Martelella mediterranea DSM 17316: one gene and its partner. The protein of the gene in region 2 interacts with the protein of the main gene of each other region in a pairwise test. Links are inferred from orthologs where the notes say so. Each region holds a gene or a part of one and is shown on either strand. Other genes may lie near its edges.

The links.
Region 1: the proteins of Mame_RS10535 (region 2) and Mame_RS16410 interact in binary tests that used the Escherichia coli proteins (3 or more experiments, as listed by UniProt). The link is inferred for Martelella mediterranea DSM 17316 from one-to-one orthologs.

Annotation. Positions count from the first base shown.
Region 1 is NZ_CP020330.1:3,526,578-3,533,555, reverse strand. The notes cover bases 2,808-5,706. They hold Mame_RS16410 (ABC-F family ATP-binding cassette domain-containing protein), read right to left. Parts: upstream 5,248-5,706; coding sequence 3,367-5,247; downstream 2,808-3,366. Other genes in these bases: Mame_RS16405 (DinB family protein), read right to left, coding at 5,291-5,706; metF (methylenetetrahydrofolate reductase [NAD(P)H]), read left to right, coding at 2,808-3,199. Outside these bases: Mame_RS16430 (LysM peptidoglycan-binding domain-containing protein), read left to right, coding at 1-835; Mame_RS16420 (ArsR/SmtB family transcription factor), read left to right, coding at 1,276-2,280; more of metF, read left to right, coding at 2,285-2,807; more of Mame_RS16405, read right to left, coding at 5,707-5,803; Mame_RS16400 (glutathione S-transferase family protein), read left to right, coding at 5,940-6,608; ndk (nucleoside-diphosphate kinase), read left to right, coding at 6,706-6,978. UniProt on the Escherichia coli protein: Genetic data indicate it may be involved in ribosome assembly or function.
Region 2 is NZ_CP020330.1:2,249,237-2,256,829, reverse strand. The notes cover bases 2,365-5,878. They hold Mame_RS10535 (2-oxoglutarate dehydrogenase E1 component), read right to left. Parts: upstream 5,550-5,878; coding sequence 2,565-5,549; downstream 2,365-2,564. Other genes in these bases: sucD (succinate--CoA ligase subunit alpha), read right to left, coding at 5,710-5,878; odhB (2-oxoglutarate dehydrogenase complex dihydrolipoyllysine-residue succinyltransferase), read right to left, coding at 2,365-2,468. Outside these bases: Mame_RS10550 (DUF4241 domain-containing protein), read right to left, coding at 1-490; Mame_RS10545 (LysE family translocator), read right to left, coding at 600-1,214; more of odhB, read right to left, coding at 1,239-2,364; more of sucD, read right to left, coding at 5,879-6,615; sucC (ADP-forming succinate--CoA ligase subunit beta), read right to left, coding at 6,622-7,593. UniProt on the Escherichia coli protein: E1 component of the 2-oxoglutarate dehydrogenase (OGDH) complex which catalyzes the decarboxylation of 2-oxoglutarate, the first step in the conversion of 2-oxoglutarate to succinyl-CoA and CO(2).

The DNA of each region.
Region 1 (6,978 bases), 1.3 Mb from region 2 along the record:
AATTCCCTCCGATACGCCCGATCAGCGCGTCGCTGTTCTGCCGGGAACGGCGGGCGTTCGCGAGCGTCAGAGCGTGGAGGCGACCAGCACGGCTTCCGCCGCTCGCAACGGCGAGAGCGGCGACGGCAATACCTATTCCGTCAAGAGCGGCGACAGCCTCTACACGATCGCGAAATCCTATGGCGTCACGGTCGATGCGCTGAAGGCGGCCAACGGGCTGACCTCGGCCAATATCCGCATCGGCCAGAAGCTCGTCATTCCGAGCCAGGGCGCGCCGGCCCAGCCGACGGCCCCGGTGCAGACCGCCGTCGCAGCGCCGACCACGCCGGTCAACAAGACCGCTCAGACCGCCGACAGCCCCAAGCCCTACCAGCCGCCGGCCGCCGAAACGGCGGCCGTCGTGGAAGAGGTTGCCGTGAGAACCGACGCGGGCGAGGACGTGCCGGAAGGCACGGGCATCGCCACCTATCGCTGGCCCGTCAAGGGCGCGGTGGTCGTCGGCTTCGGCCAGCCCTATGGCGACGATATCAGCGAGGGCATCGATATCTCGGTTCCGCAGGGCACGCCGATCAAGGCGGCCGAAAACGGCGTCGTGGTCTATGCCGATGATGGGCTCTCCGATTATGGCAATGCGATCCTGATCCGCCATGACGATGGCCGGGTGACTGTCTACGGCTATGCCGAGGAGCTGAAGGTCAAGCGCGGCGACAGCGTCCAGCGCGGCCAGACCATCGCCACCTCCGGCATGAGCGGCAAGGCGCAGCGCCCCATGGTCCACTTCGAGGTCCGCGACAACACCACCGCCGTCGACCCGATGCCGTTCCTCAACGGCTGATAAGCCGACATTGAATTGCGAGACAGCTGCACGGCACTGAACGCCGTCGTCAGACTGCAGGCAAAGCTGCGGCTTTGACCATCATTGGTCACCGGCCCCTCGTCTTGGGTCATGCTCGGACTTGATCCGAGCATCCAGGCGGATTAAGTCACTGAATTTGCGAAGATTTATGGCAAGCCCCTGCCGGGCTGCCTGGATCCTCGGGTCTAGCCCGAGGATGACGCGGAATGTGGCGAGGCGTTTATCAGAAAACTGGCGGTGCCGAACGGCGCCGTGTTTTTCTTGCCTTATTTGCGGCTGATCAGGTTCGCTGTTTCGCTTACGCCACGTCGCGATGGTGGGCAGCACCGCTCTGCTATTGTACCATGCTTCATCAGCGGGCTTGCGAAAATCTCGCAATCTATATAAAGATATCTTTATATCTTGATGAAAGTCGGTAGATGGCGAAATTCGATTTGGAGACCATGGTGGAGGTGCTGAAGGCGGTGGGCGAGCCCACGCGGCTCAGGCTGATTGCGCTGCTTTCGGCGGGCGACCTCACGGTTTCGGATCTTACCGACATTCTCGGCCAGTCGCAGCCGCGCATCTCGCGCCACCTGAAACTGCTTTCCGAAGCTGGCCTGATCGATCGTTATCAGGAGGGGGCGTGGGCCTATTTCCGGCTTCGCGACGAAGGTCCGCCCGCGCGCCTCGTGCGCCAGATTCTCGCCCATGCATCGCTGGAGGATTCGGCGCTGGAGCGCGACGTCGCCCGCCTTGCGGCAGTCAAGCAGGCGCGGGCGGAAAAGGCGGAGGCCTATTTCGCCCAGCATGCCGGCGAGTGGGACCAGATGCGCCGCCTTCACATTTCCGAGGCCGAGGTGGAAGAATGCCTCGTCAGCCTGATCGGCGACAAGCCGGTGCAGAACATGCTCGATCTCGGCACGGGCACAGGGCGCATGCTGCTGTTGCTGAAGGATGTCTATCGCCGCGCCGTCGGCATCGATGCCAGCCGCGACATGCTGGCCGTCGCCCGCGCCAATCTCGATGCCGAGGGGCTGACCCGCGCGGTCGTCCGGCTCGGTGATATTCTAAACCTGCCGCTTGAAAGCGAGGATTTCGATCTGGTGATCATCCATCAGGTGCTGCATTTCCTCGAAAACCCCGATGCCGCGATCGCGGAGGCCGCGCGCGTGATGCGGCCGGGCGGACGGCTGGCGGTGATCGATTTCGCGCCGCATGACCTGGAATATCTGCGCGCCGACCATGCGCATCTGCGTCTCGGCTTTTCCCATCAGGCGATGGAAGACTGGATGCAGGAAGCCGGTCTTGACGTGGAAAAGGTGATTGATCTTCCGTTCGCGGCCGCAAGCGAACCGTCCCTGACGGTGACGGTGTGGCTTGCGCGCGATCCCCGCCGGCTGGTGGCCGGCGGCAATGAAAAGACTTTTGCGAGGAGTGTCTGAGGCAATGACCGATGGAACCGGCGCGCTGACGCGGCCGATCGAGTATTCGTTCGAATTTTTTCCGCCCAAGAGCGAGGACGCCGCCGCCGGCTGGTGGCGGGCGGTGGAGGCGCTCTCGGCCTACGGTCCCGCCTTCGTTTCCGTCACCTATGGCGCCGGCGCATCCAGCCAGGCCCCGACCTTCGACGCCGTCAAGCGCCTGATCGATGAAACCGATCTCGTCACCGCCTCGCACCTGACGGTGGTCAAGGCCACCAGCAGCGAGGTCGATAACGTAATCCGCCGGTTCCGCGATGCCGGCGTGAAACGCTTCGTCGCCCTGCGCGGCGACGCGCCGGATGGCGTGGGCACGGCCTATCGCCCGCATCCCGGCGGCTACGCGAATGCCGCCGCGCTGGTGGCCGGACTGAAGGCGATCGACGATTTCGATATCTCGGTTTCCGCCTATCCCGAAAAACATCCCGAAAGCGCCGACCGCGCCGCCGATATCGCCATGCTCAAGGCCAAGGCCGATAACGGCGCCGACCGCGCCCTGACCCAGTTTTTCTTCGACAATGACGTGTTCGAGGACTACCTGAACGATGTGCGCAGGGCAGGGGTGACGATCCCGGTCCTGCCCGGCATCATGCCGGTTCAGAACCTCAATCAGCTCAAGCGTTTTGCGGCGATGTGCGGTGCGAGCATTCCGGATTTCCTCGAAAAGCGGCTCGGAAACCTTGTCGATGATCCTGCGGCGCATTTCGAAGTTGCAGCCGATATCGCCGCCGAGCAGGTGCTCGATCTGCAGAAGCGCGGCATCTCCGAGTTCCATTTCTACACGATGAACCGCTCCAAGCTCCTGATCGCGGTGTTCGACCGCCTCGGCATCAAACCGGCCGAAAGCGCATCGGATGAAAAGATGCTGGGGCGCACTGGATAGCAGCCGGGTGACACGTCCTCGGACAGATGCCGGTGACCCTGAGCATTTCGCAGTCAGATGGGAATACCTGACGTCCGCGAAAATGCGCCAAACCAAAGAGATCGAGCAGTTTCGCGTTTCCGTGAAACTGCTCTAGTCTTCACCGGCAATGCTTCCGCGACCGACGATCAGTCAGCCATGCCGGCCTCGTATTTCGCCGACAGCGCCAGCCATTCTTCCTCGATTTTGGAAAGCTCCGCCGCGGCGTTCGCGCGCGCCTGGATCATCACCTTCGCCTTTTCAGGCGACTGAGTATAGAGCTTCGGGTTGGCCAGATCGGCATCGAGCCTGGCGATGATCGCCTCGATCTTCGCGGTCTTCTTCTCGGCCTGATCGATCTGCTTCTTCAGCGGCGCCATCGAGGCGCGCCGGTCGGCGGCGCTTCGGCGCTGTTCGGCCTTCGAACGCGTATCCTCGACCGGCATCTTCGTTGCCTTCGGCTTGCCGCCGGAGATGATCAGCTCGCGGTAATCCTCGAGATCGCCGTCATAATTCTTCACCGTGCCGTCATGGACCAGCCACAGCCGGTCGACGGTGGCCTCGATCAGATGGCGGTCATGCGAGATCAGGATCACGGCGCCGGGATAATCGTTCAGCGCCTGGATCAGCGCGTTGCGGCTGTCGATATCAAGATGGTTGGTGGGCTCGTCGAGGATCAGCAGGTTGGGCGCGTGGAAGGCGGCAAGGCCCATCAGGAGCCGCGCCTTCTCGCCGCCGGAAAGGTCGCGGGCCGGCGTATCCATCTTTTCCGTTGCAAGGCCCATCTGGGCGACGCGGGCGCGCACCTTCGGTTCGGGGGCGGCCGGCATCAGCTTGCGCACATGGGCGATCGCGCTTTCGTCGGGCACGAGGTCATCGATCTGGTGCTGGGCGAAGAAGCCGGTGAGAAGACCGGGGGCGAGCTTCAGCGTTCCGCTTTCCGGCTTCAGCCGGCCGGAGATGAACTTTGCGAAGGTGGATTTGCCGTTGCCGTTGGCCCCAAGCAGTGCGATCCGGTCGTCATTGTCGAGGCGCAGGTTGAGCCCGGTCAGGATCGGCTTTCCCGGCGCATAGCCGACAGCGCCGTCCTCGATCGCGACGATCGGGGAGGCGGGTATCTTTTCCGGCGCCGGGAAGGAGAAGCCCTGCACGTGATCCTCGATTACCGCAGACACCGTGCCCATCCGCTCCAGCGCCTTGACCCGGCTTTGCGCCTGGCGGGCCTTGGAAGCCTTGGCCTTGAACCGGTCGATGAAGCTTTGCAGGTGCTTGCGCTGGGCCTCGTTCTTGGCATGCGCCTTCATCTGCAGCTCGTCCTGGGCCGCCTTCTGGCGGGCGAACTGGTCGTAGGAGCCGCGATAGAAGGTCAGCTTCTTCTGGTCGAGATGGACGATGGCGTTGGCCGCGGTGTTCAGGAGATCGCGGTCATGCGAGATGATGATCACGCTGTAGGGATAGCGGCGGATATAATCCTCCAGCCAGAGCGTGCCCTCGAGATCGAGATAGTTGGTCGGCTCGTCGAGCAGCAGCAGGTCGGGCTCGGAAAACAGCACCGCAGCCAGCGCCACGCGCATGCGCCAGCCGCCGGAAAACGAAGAGGCGGGACGCTTCTGGGCGGCTTCGTCGAAGCCAAGGCCGGAGAGAATGCTGGCCGCGCGCGCTTCGGCCGAATGGGCATCGATATCGGCAAGCCGCGTGTGGATTTCGGCGATCCGATCGGGGTCCTTCGCGGTCTCGGCTTCGGCGAGCAGCGCGGCGCGTTCCTTGTCTGCGGCGAGCACGATATCGATCAGCGGGTCTTCCGTGCCGGGCGCCTCCTGCGCCACCTGGCCGATCCGCGCGCGTTTGGGCAGCGACACCGTGCCGGTCTCGGGCGCAAGCGCGCCGGTCAGAACGCGAAACAGCGTCGACTTGCCGGCGCCGTTGCGCCCGACAAGCCCCGCCTTCATCCCGTCGGGGATGGAAACGGAGGCGTTTTCGATGAGCAGGCGTCCGGCGACGCGGACGGTAAGGTCGGATATCGAGATCATGCCAGCGGTTTTGTCTGAAACCGCACCGCTTGGCAAGCGCTCTTCAGCCTTGCGGCAGCACGCTTCCTTCGGGGGTGCGCAGGAAGTAGTTCATGTCCAATGCCAGCGACGGTTGCCCGAGCACCGTCAGCATCATGTGGACCTGGCCGCGGTGGTGAGTCTGGTGGTTGAAGAAATGCGCAAGCGTGGTGCCGATCCGGTCGGTATAGGTCTTGGGTGGGTTGCCGCGCTGATAGGAAAATGTTCCTTCGACGCTGTCGAGCCCGTCGATGAAGCCGATGATGTTCTCGTCCATCGCCTGGCGCGCCGCCCTCAACGCCGTGAAATCATCGAACAGGATGGTGTCGAGCAGAACCGGACCGGTGTCTTTGCCCGCAAACCGCGTCATCCACACGCCGTCTGCATAGAGGATGTGATTGAGGGTGGCGTGGACGGACGGGAAGAAGGCGCCCAGATCGCGACGATATTCCTCGTCGGACAGTTCGGCCGCCGCGGCGTAGACAAGGGCGTTGGCCCAGGCATTATAGGCGGCGAAACGGCGGTAGTGCTGTAACATTTAGCTCTCCTTTTGCGGCAGAATAGCGCCGTGCCGGCCGTACACCAGCGAGAAATTTTGATGGTTTCAGCAATAAGTCTCATGCGTCATCACCGCATGACGTGCTAACGTTTCAACCGCGACGAAGGAGTTTCTCATGGTTCGAATTCTCTACACGCTTTGCGGCGCCGATCCCGACATCCGCTTTTCCCCCCATTGTTGGAAAATCATCCTGGCCCTCAGGCATAAGGGGCTGGACTTTGAGGAAAAACCCGTCGGCTTCACCGAGATCGCCAAGCTCGAGAACGGGTTTTCGAAAACCGTGCCGATCCTGAAGGACGGCGACAAGCTGATCGCCGACAGTTTCGCGATCGCGCTCTATCTGGAGCAGACCTATCCGGACGCGCCGTCGCTGTTCAAGGGCGAGGGCGGGGCCGGCATGGCGCGCTTCGTCGAGGCCTATTCCCAGTCGACGCTGCATCCCGCCATCACCCGGATCGCGCTCAAGCATATCCACGACATGCTGTCCCCGGTCGATCAGGCCTATTTCCGCGAAAGCCGGGAAGCCCGTCTCGGGTCGACGCTCGAAGAGGTCGCGACCGGTCGCGAGGCGGAAATCGCCGCTTTCGCCGACAAGCTGAAGCCGTTGAGGGTGATGCTGAAGAGCCAGCCCTTTATCGGCGGCAGCGAGCCGCTGTTTGCCGATTACATCGTCTTCGGCGCGCTGCAATGGGCGTTCAAGACCGGCAATCCGGACATCCTTGACGCCAATGACCCGGTGATGAACTGGTTCGAACGCTGCCAGGGCTTCACCGAAACGTCATAATCGACGGCTGAACAAATTCGTCGTGTCCGCCTGCTTCCATTCTGGCCGAAACCGCTTTATACACCGGCCAAATTTCATGAACGCAAAGGACGACGACATGGCGATTGAACGCACTTTTTCGATGATCAAGCCGGATGCCACCAAGCGCAACCTGACCGGCGCGATCACCAAGGTCTTCGAGGAAAACGGCCTTCGCGTCGTCGCCTCCAAGCGGGTATGGATGGCAAAGCGCGAGGCGGAAGCCTTCTACGCCGAGCACAAGGAGCGTCCGTTCTTCGGCGAGCTCGTCGATTTCATGTGCTCGGGCCCGACCATCGTCCAGGTTCTGGAAGGCGAAAACGCCGTTCTGAAGAACCGCGAGATCATGGGC
Region 2 (7,593 bases):
GCTCATCATTGCTGTCGCCCGGCAGCGCCTCGGCGAGCACATCGTCGTAATAGGAGATATAGTCGTCACCGTGCCTTTCGCGTTCCTCGGCGTCGCGCTTCTTCTCGGCGGCGGCAAAGCCGCTATTGGCAAATGCGGCAAGTCCGGTGTCGACCGGAATGCCATAGAAATAGCCCTCTTCGAGGTCTTCCACGTTTTGTCCCGGTCGCGTTGCCAGTTCGAAGCGCTCGACCGGCTCATCCGAGAAACGGATCACCAGAAGCGCGGGTCGGGCATATTCTTCGTCGCCCCGGATGAACGTCACCGGGTAGACGCCTTCGGGAACCTTCCGTTCGAATGATTCCATTTCCGGCATCACCAGCGGGTCCATCGCGACGAGCCGGCCATCCGGTAGTTCAAGCTCGCCGATCGGGACTTCTACCAGATAGTTCGCCTTCATGGCCGCGCTGTCCATGGAGAAGACTTCGAGATTGCTGGAGACGGCAGCCATATCGAAGGGCTCCTTTTTCTGACAGCCAGCAATCGTCAACGCGACAGCCAGTGCAGAGACAATCGAAGCGGACGAAGACATGACTGACGGAAAACTCCTTGGCATGTTGTCAGCGGCTGGAGAGCGCCAGCTTCAGTCCGAAACCGGCAAAGGCCAGCGCCACGCTCCGCCGCATCCATGCCATTGCCCGCTCGCTCGAAAGCACCCGGTCACGCATCAGACCGGAAAACTGACCGTAGACGACAAAGACCGCAAAGGTCATCGCCATGAACACGGCCGACATCGCCAGCATCTCAAGGACCGGCGAAGCGGCAGCCGGCGAAACGAATTGCGGCAGGAAGGCGAGGAAGAAGATCGAGAGCTTCGGGTTCAGGATATTGATGAGAAAGCCGTTGCGGGCGATCTGGAAAAGGTTGCGCCGCTCGACGCCCTCGCCGCTGACACGCATTGCGCCGCGATCCTTCAGCGTCTGCCAGGCCAGATAGAGCAGATAGGCAACACCGGCGAACTTGACCGTCTGGAAAAGCAGCGCGCTGGTATGAAACAGCGCGGCGAGGCCGAAGACGGAGGCCAGGATTGCCGGAATGATGCCGAGCGTGCAGCCCAAGGCGGCCGCCACGCTTGCCATCCTGCCCTGCGCCAGCCCTGTCGCGAGCGTGTAGACCACGCCCGTGCCGGGAGCCAGAACAACAATCAGCGCCGTAATCAGGAATTCGATGCTCATGTCCCGGCCCCCAGGTTTTGTTGATCAGAGATCGAGAACGAGGCGTTCGGGATCTTCCAGCGTTTCCTTGACGCGCACCAGGAAGGTCACCGCTTCCTGACCATCGACCATGCGGTGGTCGTAGGACAGCGCCAGATACATCATCGGGCGGATGACGACCTGGCCGCCAATCGCCATCGGCCGCTCCTGGATCTTGTGCATGCCGAGAATGCCGGACTGCGGCGCGTTCAGGATCGGCGAGGACATCAGCGAGCCGTAGACGCCGCCATTGGTGATCGTGAAGGTGCCGCCCTGCATGTCAGCCATGGAAAGCTGGCCGCTACGGGCCGCCTTGGCGAGACGCGCGATCTCGGCCTCGATCTCGGCAATCGACATCTGGTCGGCATCGCGCACGACCGGGACCACGAGGCCCTTGTCGGTGCCGACGGCCATGCCGATGTGGCAGAAGTTCTTGTAGATGATGTCCGTGCCATCGATCTCGGCGTTCACCGCCGGGATTTCCTTCAGCGCGTGGCAGACGGCCTTGGTGAAGAAGCCCATGAAGCCGAGCTTGACGTCGTGCTTCTTCAGGAACAGGTCCTTGTACTTGTTGCGCATCTCCATCACCGCCGTCATGTCCACCTCGTTGAAGGTGGTCAGCATCGCGGCCGTGTTCTGGGCGTCCTTGAGACGCTTGGCGATGGTCTGGCGCAGGCGGGTCATCTTGACGCGCTCTTCGCGGTCGGCATCCTCGACCTTTGAGGGGCCGCGCGCCGGCGCCTTCGTGTCCGACGGAGCGGGCGAGGACGTGCCCTTGGCGGCTGCGGCAATCACGTCGCCCTTCAGGATCTGGCCGCGCTTGCCGGTGCCTTCGACCTGATCTTCCGAGATGTTCTTCTCGGCCATCATCTTGGCGGCGGCGGGAGCGGCCGGCATATCACCGGATTTGCCATCGGCCTTTTCTTCAGCCTTGGCCTCTTCCTTCGGCGCCTCTTCCTTGGGCTTTTCTTCCTTCTTCTCGCTGGCGGCGGCGGCGTCGCCCTCGCCGATCTGGCCGAGCAGGGCATTCAGCTCAACCGTCTCGCCTTCGGCGGCGACGATTTCCGACAGCACGCCGGCGGCGGGTGCGGGAACCTCGATGGTCACCTTGTCGGTTTCAAGCTCGACAATCGGCTCGTCGGCGGCAATCGCGTCGCCGACCTTCTTGTACCAGGTGCCGACCGTCGCCTCGGTAACGGATTCGCCCAGAGTGGGAACGCGGATTTCAGTGGCCATTTCAAAAGTCCCGATCTTGATAATGTCTGTTTCAAAACGCCTTGAGGCGGTTTGCGCATGCCGGGCTCCTCGACCGGCATGCTGGGAAAGTTCAAATCACTCGCCGAGCGCGTCTTCCAGGAAGGCCTCGAGTTGCGCCAGATGGCGCGACATCAGGCCTGTGGCCGTGGAAGCAGCCGCCGGACGACCGGCATAGCGCACCCTGGTGTGCTTGGCGTCGATATGGGTCAGCACCCATTCCAGATAAGGCTCGATGAACGACCATGCGCCCATATTCTTCGGCTCTTCCTGGCACCATACCATCTCCGCGTTCTTGAAGCGCGACAGCATGTTGATCAGCGCCTTGGCGGGGAAGGGATAGAGCTGCTCGACGCGCAGAAGGTAGATGTCGTCGATGCCGCGCTTCTCGCGTTCCTCGAACAGGTCGTAATAGACCTTGCCCGAGCACAGAACCACGCGCCGGATCTTGGCATCCTTGACCAGCTTGATCGGCGTGTCGTGCTCGACCGCGTCATCCCACAACAGGCGGTGGAACGCGGTCTCGCCCGCCATTTCCGACAGCGTCGAGGTTGCGCGCTTGTGGCGCAGCAGCGACTTCGGCGTCATCAGAATCAGCGGCTTGCGGAAGTCGCGCTTCAGCTGGCGGCGCAGAATGTGGAAATAGTTCGCTGGCGTGGTGCAGTTGGCAACCTGCATGTTGTCCTCGGCGCACATCTGCAGCCAGCGCTCCAGGCGGGCGGACGAGTGCTCCGGCCCCTGCCCCTCATAGCCGTGCGGCAGAAGGCAGACGAGACCGGACATGCGCAGCCATTTACGCTCGCCCGACGAGATGAACTGGTCGAAGATCACCTGCGCGCCATTGGCGAAATCGCCGAACTGGGCTTCCCACAGCGTCAGCGCGTTCGGGCGGGCCAGCGAATAGCCGTATTCGAAGCCGAGCACGGCTTCCTCCGAAAGCATCGAGTTCACGACTTCGTAGCGGCCCTGCGCCTGGTGAATATGCTGGAGCGGGATATAGCGCTCCTCGGTTTCCTGATCGTAGAGCACCGAATGGCGCTGCGAGAAGGTGCCGCGCTCGACATCCTGACCCGACAGACGGACCTTGAAGCCCTCATGGCAGAGCGCGCCGAAGGCCAGCGCCTCACCCATGGCCCAGTCGATCCCCTCGCCGGTCTCGATCATCTTGGCGCGGTTGTCGAGGAAGCGCTGCACGGTGCGGTGCACGTTGAAGCCTTCCGGAACCTCGGTCAGCTTCTTGCCGATTTCCTTCAGCGTCTTCATCGGAACCGAGGTCTTGCCGCGGCGCAGCTCATCGGCATTGTCGGCGGCGCGCAGGCCCGACCACTCGCCGTCCAGCCAGTCGGCCTTGTTCGGCTTGTAGGAGGAGCCGGCCTCGAATTCCTGTTCGAGGAAATCCTTCCAGTCGGAAAGCATCTGCTCGAACTCGTCCTTGGTGATCAGGCCTTCCTTGATCAGCCGCTCGGCATAGAGCTGGGTCACGGTCTGGTGACCACGGATCGCCTTGTACATCTTCGGCTGGGTGAAGGACGGCTCGTCGCCCTCGTTATGGCCGAAGCGGCGATAGCAGAACATGTCGATGACGACCGGCTTGTGGAACTTCATCCGGAACTCGGTCGCGATCTTGGCGGCATAGACCACGGCTTCCGGATCGTCGCCATTGACGTGGAAGATCGGCGCCTCGATCATCTTCGCCACATCCGACGGATAGGGCGAGGAGCGCGAGAAGGCCGGGTTGGTGGTGAAGCCGATCTGGTTGTTGACGATGAAATGCACCGTGCCGGCCACGCGATGGCCGCGCAGGCCCGAAAGCCCCAGAACCTCGGCCACCACGCCCTGGCCGGCAAAGGCGGCATCGCCGTGCAGCAAGAGCGGCATGACCTTGGCGCGCTCGGAAAGCGGAACGATCTCGCCCTCGCGCTGGGTGGCGAGGATATCCTGCTTGGCGCGGGCCTTGCCCATCACCACCGGATCGACGATTTCCAGATGCGAGGGGTTCGCCGTCAGCGACAGGTGGACATTGTTACCGTCGAATTCGCGGTCCGAGGACGCGCCGAGGTGGTACTTCACGTCGCCGGAACCCTCGACGTCGTCGGGCTTGAACGAGCCGCCCTTGAACTCGTGGAAGATCGCGCGGTGGGTCTTGGCCATCACCTGCGAGAGCACGTTGAGGCGGCCGCGATGCGGCATGCCGAGCACGATCTCCTTCAGGCCCAGCGAACCGCCGCGCTTGATGATCTGCTCCATGGCCGGGATCAGCGACTCGCCGCCATCCAGGCCGAAACGCTTGGTGCCCTTGTATTTGACATCGAGAAATTTCTCGAAGCCCTCGGCCTCGACCAGCTTCTGCAGGATCGCCTTCTTGCCGTTCTCGGTGAAGGTGATGCTCTTTTCAGGACCTTCGATCCGCTCCTGAATCCACGCCTTTTCCTCCGGATTGGAGATGTGCATGAATTCGACGCCGAGCGTCGAACAATAGGTGCGGGTCAGAATATCGACCATCTGCGGGATCGTGGCGTATTCCAGTCCCAGGACATTGTCGATGAAGATCGGGCGGTCGAAATCGGCCTCGGTGAAGCCGTAGGCCTGGGGCGACAATTCGTTGTAATCGTCGTCCGCCATGCCGGCGAGACCGAGCGGGTCAAGCTTGGCGTGCAGATGGCCGCGCATGCGGAAGGCGCGGATCATCATCAGCGCGCGCACGGAATCGCGGGTGGCGCGCAGCACTTCCTCGCCGGAAAGGGCGGCACCCTCGGCCGCCGCCTTGGCGGTGAGCTTCTTCTCCACAACGCGCTCGACATCGCCCCAATTGCCGTCAAGGGCGGCGGTCAGCTCGTCGGCGGGCTTTACCGGCCAGTTGTCCTTTTTCCAGGACGCGCCCTCGGCCGCCTTCCTCACCGCGTCCGGATCATCGCCGAGCGCCTTGAAGAAATCGCGCCATTCTTCCGACACCGAATTCGGATCATCCTCATAGGCCGCGTAGAGATGCTCGATATAGGTGGCATTCGCCCCATCGAGAAACGAGGTCAGGAGAAATTGTTCGTTGGCTTCTTGCCTGGACATGTGCACGCGCGGACGAATTCGTCCGCCTCCCGCTTGAAACGGTGAAACCGGCCTCACGCCGGTCCACCCTCTGAAATTCCGTCGAGCCGCCGTGACATCACGCGGAAAACGGTATTTTCGTGGCGACCCGCCGGTCGCCACGACATCTTTCTCAACTGGATCAGCCCTTCAGGACTTCAACCAGCGTCTTGCCAAGACGCGCCGGAGACGGCGACACGGTGATGCCGGCCGATTCCATCGCCTCGATCTTGTCTTCAGCGCCACCCTTGCCGCCGGAGATAACAGCGCCGGCATGGCCCATGGTGCGGCCGGGAGGGGCGGTACGGCCCGCGATGAAGCCGACCATCGGCTTCTTGCGGCCCTTCTTGGCCTCGTCCTTCAGGAACTGGGCAGCCTCTTCCTCGGCCGAGCCGCCAATCTCGCCGATCATGATGATCGACTGGGTGGCGTCGTCGGCCAGGAACATTTCCAGCATGTCGATGAACTCGGTGCCCTTGACCGGGTCGCCGCCAATGCCGACGGCCGTGGTCTGGCCGAGGCCTTCATTGGTGGTCTGGAACACGGCCTCATAGGTAAGCGTGCCGGAGCGCGACAGAACGCCGACGGAGCCCTTCTTGAAGATCGAGCCCGGCATGATGCCGATCTTGCATTCTTCCGGCGTCAGAACGCCGGGGCAGTTCGGGCCGATCAGGCGCGACTTCGACTTGTCGAGCCTGGCCTTGACCTTGACCATGTCGGCCACCGGAATGCCTTCGGTGATGCAGACGATCAGCGGAATTTCGGCTTCGATGGCTTCCAGGATCGCAGCGCCCGCGCCAGCCGGCGGAACGTAGATCACGGATGCATCGGCGCCGGTCTTTTCCTTGCCTTCGGCAACCGAAGCGAAGATCGGCAGATTTGTGCCGTCAACGCCCGAGCTCCACTGCTCGCCGCCCTTCTTCGGGTGGATACCGCCGACCATCTTGGTGCCGTAATAGGCAAGCGCCTGCTCGGTGTGAAAGGTACCGGTCTTGCCGGTGAGGCCCTGAACCAGAACCTTGGTGTCTTTGTTTACCAGAATGGACATGGGTACTCAGGCCTCCTTAACGGCCGAAACGATTTTCTGGGCCGCGTCGTCGAGATCATCGGCGGAGATGACGTTGAGGCCACTCTCGTTGATGATCTTCTTGCCGAGTTCGACATTGGTGCCTTCGAGACGGACGACCAGCGGCACCTTGAGACCGACTTCCTTGACCGCGGCGATCACGCCTTCGGCGATAACGTCGCAGCGCATGATGCCGCCGAAGATGTTGACCAGAATGCCCTTCACGGCCGGATCGGCGGTGATGATCTTGAACGCCGCCGTAACCTTTTCCTTGGACGCGCCGCCGCCGACATCGAGGAAGTTCGCGGGCTCGGCGCCGTAGAGCTTGATGATGTCCATGGTCGCCATGGCAAGGCCTGCGCCATTGACCATGCAACCGATATTGCCGTCGAGCGCGACATAGGCGAGGTCATACTTGGAGGCCTCGATTTCCTTGGCATCCTCTTCCGTGGTGTCGCGCAGGGCGCGCACATCGTCGTGGCGGAACAGCGCGTTGCCGTCGAAAGAGCACTTGGCGTCGAGGACGCGCAGACGGCCGTTTTCCATGACGATCAGCGGGTTGATCTCGAGAAGGCTCATGTCTTTCTCGACAAAGGCCTTGTAGAGGATCGGGAACAAACGCTCGGCGTCCTTGGCGGCATCGCCCTCAAGCTTCAGCGCCTCGCAGAGCGTCTTGACGTCGGAGGCCGTCACGCCCGTATCCGGATCGATGGCGACTGTCACGATCTTTTCCGGGGTTTCCTCGGCAACGGTCTCGATATCCATGCCTCCTTCGGTCGAAACCACGAAGGCCACGCGGCCGACCGTGCGGTCAACCAGCAGCGAGCAGTAAAGCTCGCGATCAATATCGGCGCCATCCTCGATATAGAGGCGGTTGACCTGCTTGCCGGCGGGGCCGGTCTGCTTGGTCACCAGCGTGTTGCCGAGCATTTCGTCCACAAACGCCTTCACCTCATCGGC